DNA from 2 places in the Promicromonospora sp. Populi genome. Region 2 is predicted to be linked to the other one. Evidence: riboswitches for the same ligand, from Rfam matches in the RefSeq annotation. Region 2 holds a riboswitch; the other holds the start of a gene.

Region 1 (4,847 bases), 2.6 Mb from region 2:
CCTCGGCCGCGGTGCACCGGCCGACGACGACAAAACCCTTGGAGCTGGGCGTCGGGTTCGACGAGACCACGGGACGGACCTCGCTCGTGCGGTCGACGGCGTCGCCGGCCGTCCTGGTCGAGCTGTCGCGCCCGGTCGAGGGACGGGTACAGGTGTGGCGGAGGGTTCGGACGTCGTCGGTGCTCGTCGGCGTCGCTTCGCCCGAAGACCTGCTCCAGGCACTCACCGCTCCGCAGTCCTGACCCGTCACCCCGACGGGTGGGTCACAGCCGCGTGATCCGGATCGCGTCCGCCACGACGTATGCGGTGCCCTGCGTCCAGCGGCTGACCGCCACGACCGTGCGGGTACCCGCCGTCATGGCATAGGTGCCGAGCGAGAGCCAGGCACCACCACCCGTGGACTGGTCAACCCGGATAGTCGACGAGCCGGTCCCGGTGTAGACGATGAACGGCGTCGACGTGTTGTAGCCGGCGATCCCGGGGAACCACGCCTCCACCCGGTACGAACCGTTGGACGGGATGGTCGCCGAGAACGTCGCCAGGTCGCTGACCTCGGCCGGCGTCGCGTACCGGTAGTTGGCGCCGTACCGCTCGGCCGAGAACGCCGACGTCAGCCAGGAGCCGCCTGCCGCGAAGCCCGCCGACGTGTTGTCCACGATGACCGACCAGGTCGAGCCGGACAGGGCCGCCGCCACCTCGGACCGCAGCTGCGGCAGCATCGAGTACAGGACGTCGCCCGGGCAGGCCGTGGCCGTGTAGTCGCGGTGCCCGTAGATCTGCGTCGGCGCGATCCCGTACTGGTCGCAGATGTAGGCGCACAGCTCCACCAGCCGGCTCCAGAGCTGCGCGGGCGGCGTGGCGCTCGTGTAGGTGCCCTGGTTCTCGATCCCGATGGCCTGGCTGTTCTGGCCGGGGGCGTGCGCGCCGACTACCGTGCCGCTGCCGTTCTGCAGCCGGGACAGCGAGCCGTGCCGTCCCTCCATGACGTACCCGCCACGGCTCAGCGTCAGGTGCTGACCGGTGTCTACCCAGCCGTTGGCGAAGTGCCACTGCTGGATGTCGCGGGCGATCTGATAACCGGCGGCCTGCGAGTAGTCGGTGACGTTGGCCGACGCCGTGTGGTGGATCAGGATCTTGTTCGGGTTGGCCGCGACGGGTTCGATGGTGCCGCGGGCCGCCGCTGCGCCCCAGGTGGCGCAGCTCGCGATGGTCGGCGTGACGACCTCGACCCCGGCCAGCGCGCCCGGCGGGGCGTCGGCGGGTGCCTCGGGCTCGGGGGCCAGGGACGGCGAGGCGGCGGGGTCGGCACCGAGAGGTGTCGCGACAGCGGGCGCCGCGATCGTCGCGCCCGCGGCACCGATGCCGAGGACGACGGCGCCGCGCAGCAGCTCGCGCCGCCCGAGAGATGCGTGGCTGTGTTCAGTGTGGTCGGTGGGGCTGTGATCGTGATCGTGCACGGTGGTGCCTCCACGGTTCGGTCGCTGGGGGTAGGGGCCGATTTCATCCGTAGTATCGGCCGACCGTGCATCCGACCGATACATCACATCAGGGATATACCCTGCAGGCGATGTCCAGCCAGCACTCAGCGGGGACGGGAGACGGTCAGGCCCGCGCGCTCCAGGAGGTCCAGGGCCGGGCGGTGCTTGTTGAACGTGTACACGTGCACGCCGGGCGCACCGGCTTCGAGCACCTCGCGCGCGAGCTCGGCGGAGTACCCGATGCCGTGCTCGTGCTGGGCCTCGGGGTCGACGGCGCCGTCGGGCGCGGTGAGCCGGTCGAGGTCCCGCAGCAGGTCGGCGGGTGCGGCCACCCCGGTGAGCTCCTCGACCCGGCGCAGCCGGCGCGCCTCCGTGGTGGGCAGGATCCCGGCGAGGATCGGGATGGTCACGCCCGCCGACCGGGCCTCCTCGACGAACCTCGTGTACGACTGCGCCCGGTAGAAGAACTGCGTGATCGCGAAGCTCGCCCCGGCCTCCTGCTTCTCCAGCAGCCGCCGGATCTCCTGCTCCCGCGTGGTGCCGGCCCCGGGATTACCGTCCACGAACGTCGCGACGGCGATGGTGAGCGGGCGGGCGGCGGAGCGCAGGGCTGTGCTGGCATCCGCGGCGCAGCGTCGTTCGTCCACCTGCCGCAGCAGCCGGACCAGGTCGATGCTGGAGTGCACGTCGTCGTCCGTGGGGCGCCAGTGGGGCTCGTCGCGCGGCGGGTCACCCCGCAGGGCGAGGAACGACCGGACGCCGGCCTCGAGGAACTCGTCGATCACCTCGGACACGTCCTCGCGGGACGCGCCCACGCAGGTCAGGTGGGCAACCGGCAGCACGGGCGTACCCCGCAGCAGCGTAGCGAGCACCTCGCGCGACGTCGCCCGGTCGCCCCCGGCCGCCCCGTACGTGACGGAGACGAAGTCCGGCCGCGCGGCCACGAGCCGCTGCGCCGTCTCCCAGAAGTTCGGCGCGGCGTCGGGCCGACGCGGTGGCATCAGCTCGAACGACACCGTGGGGCGGTGCGGGTGTATCTCGGCGACCATGGCTGCTCCATCGAACCTGGCGTGAGCACCTTACGTCCTCACGCCACGGCCACGTGGCAGGAAGTCGGCAGGTTGCTGCGGTGTCACGGAGCCAGGACTCTCGACCGCTCTGGATGGGATCGCCACCATGCTATGCGATTGTCCAGCACTGGGACAGATTCCGTCCGCTCGGCGAGACGACCCCAACCAGGTCCGCGCCGCCTACTTCACCGAACCCGCGACGAGGCCGCCCACCAGCCGCTTCTCGATCAGCATGAACAGGATCACCACGGGCACGATCGCCACGATGGACACCCCGAACACGTAGTGCCACGAGGTCTCGTACTGCCCCACGAACTTGGTCAGCGCCACGGACAGCGGCTGGTTGCCCGCCGTCGTCAGCAGCACCAGCGACGCCGCGAACTCGTTCCAGGACGCGACGAACGTGAACACGACAGCCGTCACGATCCCGGGCCACACGAGCGGCAGGTTGATCTTGGTCAGGACGGTGAACGTGCCGGCGCCATCGATCTGCGCGGCCTCGTCGATCTCCTTCGGGATGCTCGCGAAGAAGCTGTGCATGATCCAGACCGCGAACGACAGGTTGAACGCCGCGTTGACCAGGATCATCGCGCCCCACGTGTCGAGGAGCCCGAGGGCGATGAACTGGCGGAACAGGCCCGACGTCAGCACCGCCGGCTGCAGCATCTGGGTCACGATCACGAGGAACAGGAACACGAGCCGACCGGGGAACCGGAACCGCGCCGTGTAGTACGCGGCAGGCAGCGCCACGGCGAGCACGAGCAACGTGGCGCACAGCGAGATCACCAGGGTGGAGATCAGGTTCTGCAGGAGCGGCGTCTCAGGCGTGGACCACATCGTGACGTAGTTCTCCCAGTGCCACTCCGTGGGGAAGTAGGTGGGGTCTACGGACCTGATCTCCGCCTTCGTCTTCACCGAGCCGAAGAACATGATCAGGTACGGCAGCATGAACACGACCAGCACCACGAGGCCGGCGAACATGCGCAGCAGCAGGGACCCGAGCGGCACCTGGTCTTCCGTGTACTTTCGCACGCGCGGCCGGTTGTCCGACGGCGGCTGGGTCGCCTTGCGCGGCGCGGTCGCCGATGCGGTGGTCGCGGTCATCAGACCTCCTCCAGAGGGCGGACGACCCGCACGTAGATGGCGACGATCCCGATGACCACCAGGAACGCGATGACAGACAGCGCACTGGCCAGGTCGATCTGCCGCTGGTTCTGCATGTACTTGAAGATCATGGTCATGATCGTGTCGGCGTCATACCCGGGGATGGACCCCGTCATGACGCGCAGGATCGGCAGCGAGTTGAACACGTTGATGATGTTGATCAGCACCGCCACCGACACCGCGCCCCGCAGCTGCGGCAGCACCACGCTGAAGTAGGTACGCAGGCCCCCGGCGCCGTCGATGCGCGCGGCCTCGACGGTCTCGCCGGGGACCGTCTGCAGCCCGGCCAGGATCGTGTACGTGGTGAACGGCAGCGACACGAACACGGCGACCACGATGGCCCACGCGAACGCGGTCTCGGGGTGCCGGGTCCAGCCGTAGCCCTCTGGTGTATCGATCAGGCCGATGTCCACGAGGAACGAGTTGATGATGCCGAAGTACGGCTCCAGGCCGTAGTGGACCACCAGCGTCGTCATGACCACGCTGGCGGCCCACGGCACGATCACGGCCATGCGCACGATGCGGCGTCCCGGGAACGCCTTGTTCAGCAGCGCCGCGAGCGCGAGCGAGCCGACCAGGGTGAGGCCCACGACCACGACCACCCAGATGACGGTCCGTCCGAGGATCGGCCAGAAGTACTGGAAGCCGATCACCGCCGCGAAGTTCGCGAGGCCTACGCCCCCGTCGTCCACGCCGCTCTGACTGATGTCGCGGGTCGAGTTCCAGAACATCACGCCTACCGGGAACAGGACCACGGCCGCAATGAGTGCGACCGCGGGCCCGATCCACGGCAAGGCCTTCAACAGGTCCTTCACCGGGTTCCTCGTGCTTTCGGTTCAGCGTCGGATGTGGTCGACGCGGGCTTGCTTGTAGCGGTCAGCGCCGGGCGTCAGCCCGCGTCGACCTGTGCCTGGATCTCGGTGAGCACGTCCTGCGCCGTCCGGTCGCTGTCGAGCTGGCCGAAGAGCGCCTTGAACGCGGAGTCCGCCGCCTGCCAGTCCGGGTTGGTGCTGGGGTAGAACTCCGCGTCGGGCAGCACGTCGAGGAACGGGGCGAGCGCCTCGTCGTCGGCCAGCTGCTCGGAACCCGACAGGGTGGTGGGCAGGAAGCCCTCGCCCTGGACCCACGGGACGTA
Region 2 (4,847 bases):
CTGTGGATGTCGTAGACCCCCGGCCCGATGCCGCGCCCGTACCCGGCGTCGGCCAGCTCGGGCACGATCTCCATGCGGGACCGCGCGGCCTCCACGGACGTCACGTCGGCGTCCAGGCCGTCGATCGCGCCGATGACCTGCCCGAACTCCGAGTAGCACAGGTGCGTGTGCACCTGGGTGGAGGTCTGTGCCCCGGACGTCGCCAGCCGGAACGAGCGCACCGACCAGTCCAGGTAGCCCGCGTGCGCGGCCCGGCGCAGCGGCAGCAGCTCGCGCAGCGCAGGCTCGTCCACCTGCACGACGCCGATGCCCGCCGCCTCCAGGTCCGTCACCTCGTCCCGCAGGGCCAGCGCGACCTGGTCGGCCGTGTCGCCCAGCGGCAGGTCATCGCGCACGAACGACCAGGCCAGGATCGTGACCGGTCCCGTGAGCATGCCCTTGACGGGCTTGCTCGTCAGGGACGCCGCGTATGCGGTCCAGTCCACCGTCAGCGGCGCGGGCCGGGACACGTCGCCCCACAGGACCGGCGGCCGCACGCAGCGCGAACCGTACGACTGCACCCAGCCGTGCACCGTGGTCGCGAACCCGTCGAGCTGCTCCGCGAAGTACTGCACCATGTCGTTGCGCTCGGGCTCACCGTGCACCAGCACGTCCAGGCCCAGCTCCTCCTGGAGCGCCACGGTGCTCGCGATCTCGGCACGCATCGCTGCCGTGTACTCGGCGTCGGACAGCTCGCCCCGCACCCAGGCGGCCCGCGTCTGCCGGATCTCGGACGTCTGCGGGAACGAGCCGATGGTGGTGGTCGGCAGCGGCGGGAGGTCGAGCCGCGCCTGCTGCGCGGCGGCGCGCTCCGCGTACGGCGCGCGCTCGACGTCGGCGGGGGTCAGGCCCGCGGTCCGCTCCCGGACCGTCGGCACGACGACGCCGGGCGCCTCGGCGCGCGACCGCACCACCGCCGTCGACTCGGCGAGCTGGTCGGCGACCGCCGCCCGGCCCTCGGCCAGACCGGTGGCCAGCGTGACGACCTCGGCGACCTTCTGGTCGGCGAAGGCGAGCCAGGACTTCAGGCCGGCGTCCAGGCGGGGCTCGTCGGCGACGTCGTGCGGCACGTGCAGCAGCGACGTCGAGGTGCCGACGGCGACCGCCCCCGCGCCGAGCGCGGTCAGGCCCTCCAGGGTGGTCAGCCGGGCGTCGAGGTCCGCGCGCCAGATGTTGTGCCCGTCGACGACGCCCGCGACCAAGGTCTTGGTCTCCAACCCGGGGACCGTTCCGGCGATCCCGTCGCCGGCGACGCCGGTGGGGACGGCGCCGCGGACCAGGTCGACAGCAATCGCCTCGACGTCGGTGCCGGCCAGCAGGGCCAGCCCGTCGCCGGCGTCGCTGCGCAGGCCGCCGTACGGCGCGGTGACCAGGATCGCGGGCCGCTCCGCCGGGACGCCGTCCGCGCCGGGCGCGGGGGAGAGGTCGGTCGCGAGCCGGGAGTACGCCCGGCGGACGGCGTCCGCCACCTCGTCGAAGGGGACGTCGAGGAGGTCGGTGACCAGCGCGGGCTCGTCGAGCTGCACCCACGGGGCGCCCGCGGCGGCCAGGGCGCGGAGCACCTCGGCGTACGCGGCGACGACGTCGTCGAGCCGGTCCAGGGGACGGAACCCTGCGGGTGCGTCGCCCGCGGCTGAGGAGTGAGCTTGCGAGCCCCGCAAAGCCGCGGCAGAGGGCCCGGCCGCCTTGCTGAGCAGCAGGAACGTCACCGGCCCCACCAGGACGGGCCGCGTCACGACGGCCTGGCCGCCGTCCGCGGGCTGGGCGAGCTCAGTGAACTCACGCACCGCGCGGTCGTCGACGAACCCGATAGGGGTGTCCGGCCCGATCTCGGGGACCAGGTAGTGGTAGTTCGTGTCGAACCACTTGGTCATCTCGAGCGGCGGCTTGTCGCCCTCGCCGCGGGCCAGGGTGAAGTAGCCCTCCAGGGAGAGGCGGCCGGGGGCGCCGTCGGCCGATATCGCGAGGTCCCGGAACCGTTCGGGCACGGCGCCGAGCAGGGCGACGGCGTCGAGCACCTGGTCGTAGAAGGAGAACGAGCCGGGGACGGCGGCCGAGCCCGCATCAAGGCCGAGCCCGACGAGATGGCGTGCTGTGGTCAGCCGCAGGTCACGGGCGGTCGCCTCTAGTTCCTCGGTGGTGGTGCGTCCGGCCCAGAGTGCCTCGACGGCGCGCTTGAGCTCGCGTCGTCGGCCGATGCGCGGGTAGCCCAGAATCGTTGCGTGGGCAAGGTGCGGGGGCGTGAACTCGACTGCCATGCGTATCAGCTCCATCGGACCTGGCGTTAGCACCTTGCCCGGAATTGGCGCTCCGGAGGCAGGTTGCTGCGGTGTCGTTGAGCCAGGACTCTCGACCGCTCTGGATGATTGACCTGGATCGTAAGCATGCCCGGCATGTGGTCGCGAAAGCGTCCATCCCTCGGACACTCATCTGCCTCGGACCGTCGCCAACAAAAAGTGTGCCAAGCGAGCAGCCGCACCACGGGCTACGCGCTATCACGACCCGGGTGTGTCGTCGTGCTCGGTCGGCCCCGGGCTCGGCTCGGTGCAACCCGCCCAAGTGAACTCGTTGTGCATGACGTACTGGCTGCCCTGGTCCGACTCGGCCCGGATCTCCCCGGCCAGCGGCAGCCAGGTCGCCACGTCGACCAGCAGCTCGAAGCGGGTCACGGCACCGTCCAGCACCAGGGTGTCCGAGGGGGTGATCCTGATCCGCACAACCGTCTGCCCGTCCACCGACTCCATGCCAAGGTCCTCGTGGAGGAGATAGTCCGTGCCTTCGAGCTGGGGCAGGCCGAACAGCGCACTGATCGATACCGCATGCAGCGCCTGCAGGGGCTGGTCGTCCAGCAGCACGGCCTTGGGCGGCTCCGCACCCGTCGGGGGGAGGGCGTCGAAACCGGACGTCGACTCGGTTCCGAGGGTTGAGCGCGACTTGAGCCGGCAGCTGTCACTGCCCATCGCCTGCACCGCGCGGGTGACCACGTCATCGGCCGTCAGGTCGAGGAGCCGCGACGGGTCGGAGGTCGACGCGCTCGGGGCCGAACCCGGGAGGGCACGCAGCACAGGTGGGCCGGCGAGGCTCACCGCGAGGATCGCGGCCGCGGCGGCCGCCGCCCCCCACGCGAACGCCTGCCCGCGGCGAGCTCCGGACCGGGGCCGCCAGGCGGCAGACCCGGGATCGCGCAGCAGGATCTCGACACGTTCGGTGCCGACCCGGTCCGCGGGGGCGAGTCCGGGCGCCGCATCTCCTGCGCGAGCCCGCGACTCGGCGTACAGCCGCGCCAGATCGATCTCGGGCTCGACCTCGCGCAGGGCGCGGCGCACGCGCGTCAGCTCGTTCTCGGTCTGGTCAGAGTCGGCCCGGTCGACATCGAACCGCCCAGCATCGAACTGGTCACGATCGGCCACGTCAGGCTCCTCTCTCGGTCAGCTTTTCGTAGGCCGCGCGCAGCCGCCGTCGGGCCCGGTGCACCCGGGTGGCGGCGACCGCCGTCGTGCAGCCCATGACCTGGGCGACTTCCGCCGTGGACAGCTCGGCCGCGCCGAGCAGGGCGATGACCTCGCGGTCGGCGGGGCGCAGCAGCGCCATCGCGCGCCGGAGCTCGTCGAGCTCGCCGGTCAGGCGGACCTCGTCCTGGCCTGCCGGCTCGGGATGTGCACGCACCCGCTCGACCAGCGCGATCCGCCGGTGCCGGGCGCGCGCCTGGTTCGCCATCACCCGGCGCGCCACCCCCAGGAGCCAGGCGCGTGGGTTGTCGGGCAGCTCGCCCTTGCGCCACACGATCGCGAAGACCTCGGCGACCACGTCGTCCGTCTCGGCTGCCGGGAGCCGGGAACGTGCGTAGCGGTAGACGGCGGTCGCGTGCGCAGCGAAGAGCTCCTCCGTGCGTTCGGGCGTGAGCGTGCCCGGCACGAGGGGGTGCGAATCCGTGTTCGTGGCCAGGGCGGGCTCCGGGGGTGAGGAGACATGCTTCCGACTCAGTGTGTCCGGCGGAGACCCGCCCATTACAGGTTCGTAGGTGTTGTCCACGTCACAGCCCGTGCGCTGGCATGAGGGCTTGGCCGACGTACACGAACCGGTGTGACCACCTCTTCGGACCGCCCACCCCTGCCGCGTACGACGACGGGCGCTCGCGCGCCGCTTCCGCTCACGTTGCTTCCGCGCGCGCCGCTGCTGCTCGCCCTGCTTGCGCTCGCTCTGCTGCTGCTCCTCGCGGGGTGTGCGCCCGGCGCCATCGGGACCGTGTTCCAGGAGCCACGCGCGGCAGGGGCGACGCCGGAGTCGCTCGCGCCGCCGGGCTCTGCAGAGTTGGGCCCCGCAGACCCAGCCCCGGCCCCGGCCCCGGCCCCGCCGAGCGACGAGCCGGCGATCGACCTGGCGGCGCACTCGATCACCGACCCCACGAGCCCGTGGGTGGTCGTCAACAAGGGCAGGCCGCTCGACCCGGCCTTCGAGCCCGACCTGACCACGGTCCGGGGCTACCTTGTGCAGCCGGCCGCCGCCCCCGACCTCACCGCCCTGCTGGCGGCCGCCGACGCCGACGGCGTGCACCTCACGCTGCGTAGCGCCTACCGCGCGTACGCCAAGCAGGCCCAGGTCTACGAGGGCTGGGTGGCGCAGCTCGGCGCCGCGGAGGCGGACAAGGTGTCGGCCCGCCCGGGGCACAGCGAGCACCAGACTGGCCTCGGGGTGGACGTCGGCAGCTCCACGCAAGCGGGGTGCGACTTCGAGAAGTGCTTCGGCGAGACAGTCGAGGGGCGCTGGGTCGCCGAGCATGCCGCCGCGTTCGGCTTCGTCGTCCGGTA

The links. Region 2 has a riboswitch for S-adenosylmethionine ahead of metE (5-methyltetrahydropteroyltriglutamate--homocysteine S-methyltransferase). Riboswitches for the same ligand answer to the same signal wherever they lie in the genome.
Region 1: another riboswitch for S-adenosylmethionine. It lies ahead of AB1046_RS16740 (methylenetetrahydrofolate reductase); the one in region 2 lies ahead of metE (5-methyltetrahydropteroyltriglutamate--homocysteine S-methyltransferase).

The regions. Positions count from the first base shown of each region.
Region 1 is NZ_CP163528.1:3,696,516-3,701,362, reverse strand. It holds gene AB1046_RS16750 (hypothetical protein) at 1-242, shown strand, start outside; gene AB1046_RS16745 (N-acetylmuramoyl-L-alanine amidase) at 264-1,457, opposite strand; gene AB1046_RS16740 (methylenetetrahydrofolate reductase) at 1,583-2,527, opposite strand; SAM riboswitch class I at 2,532-2,647, opposite strand; gene AB1046_RS16735 (carbohydrate ABC transporter permease) at 2,729-3,652, opposite strand; gene AB1046_RS16730 (carbohydrate ABC transporter permease) at 3,652-4,527, opposite strand; gene AB1046_RS16725 (extracellular solute-binding protein) at 4,602-4,847, opposite strand, start outside.
Region 2 is NZ_CP163528.1:1,082,030-1,086,876, reverse strand. It holds gene metE (5-methyltetrahydropteroyltriglutamate--homocysteine S-methyltransferase) at 1-2,297, opposite strand, end outside; SAM riboswitch class I at 2,306-2,408, opposite strand; gene AB1046_RS04900 (hypothetical protein) at 2,535-3,449, opposite strand; gene AB1046_RS04895 (RNA polymerase sigma factor) at 3,451-3,954, opposite strand; gene AB1046_RS04890 (M15 family metallopeptidase) at 4,123-4,847, shown strand, end outside.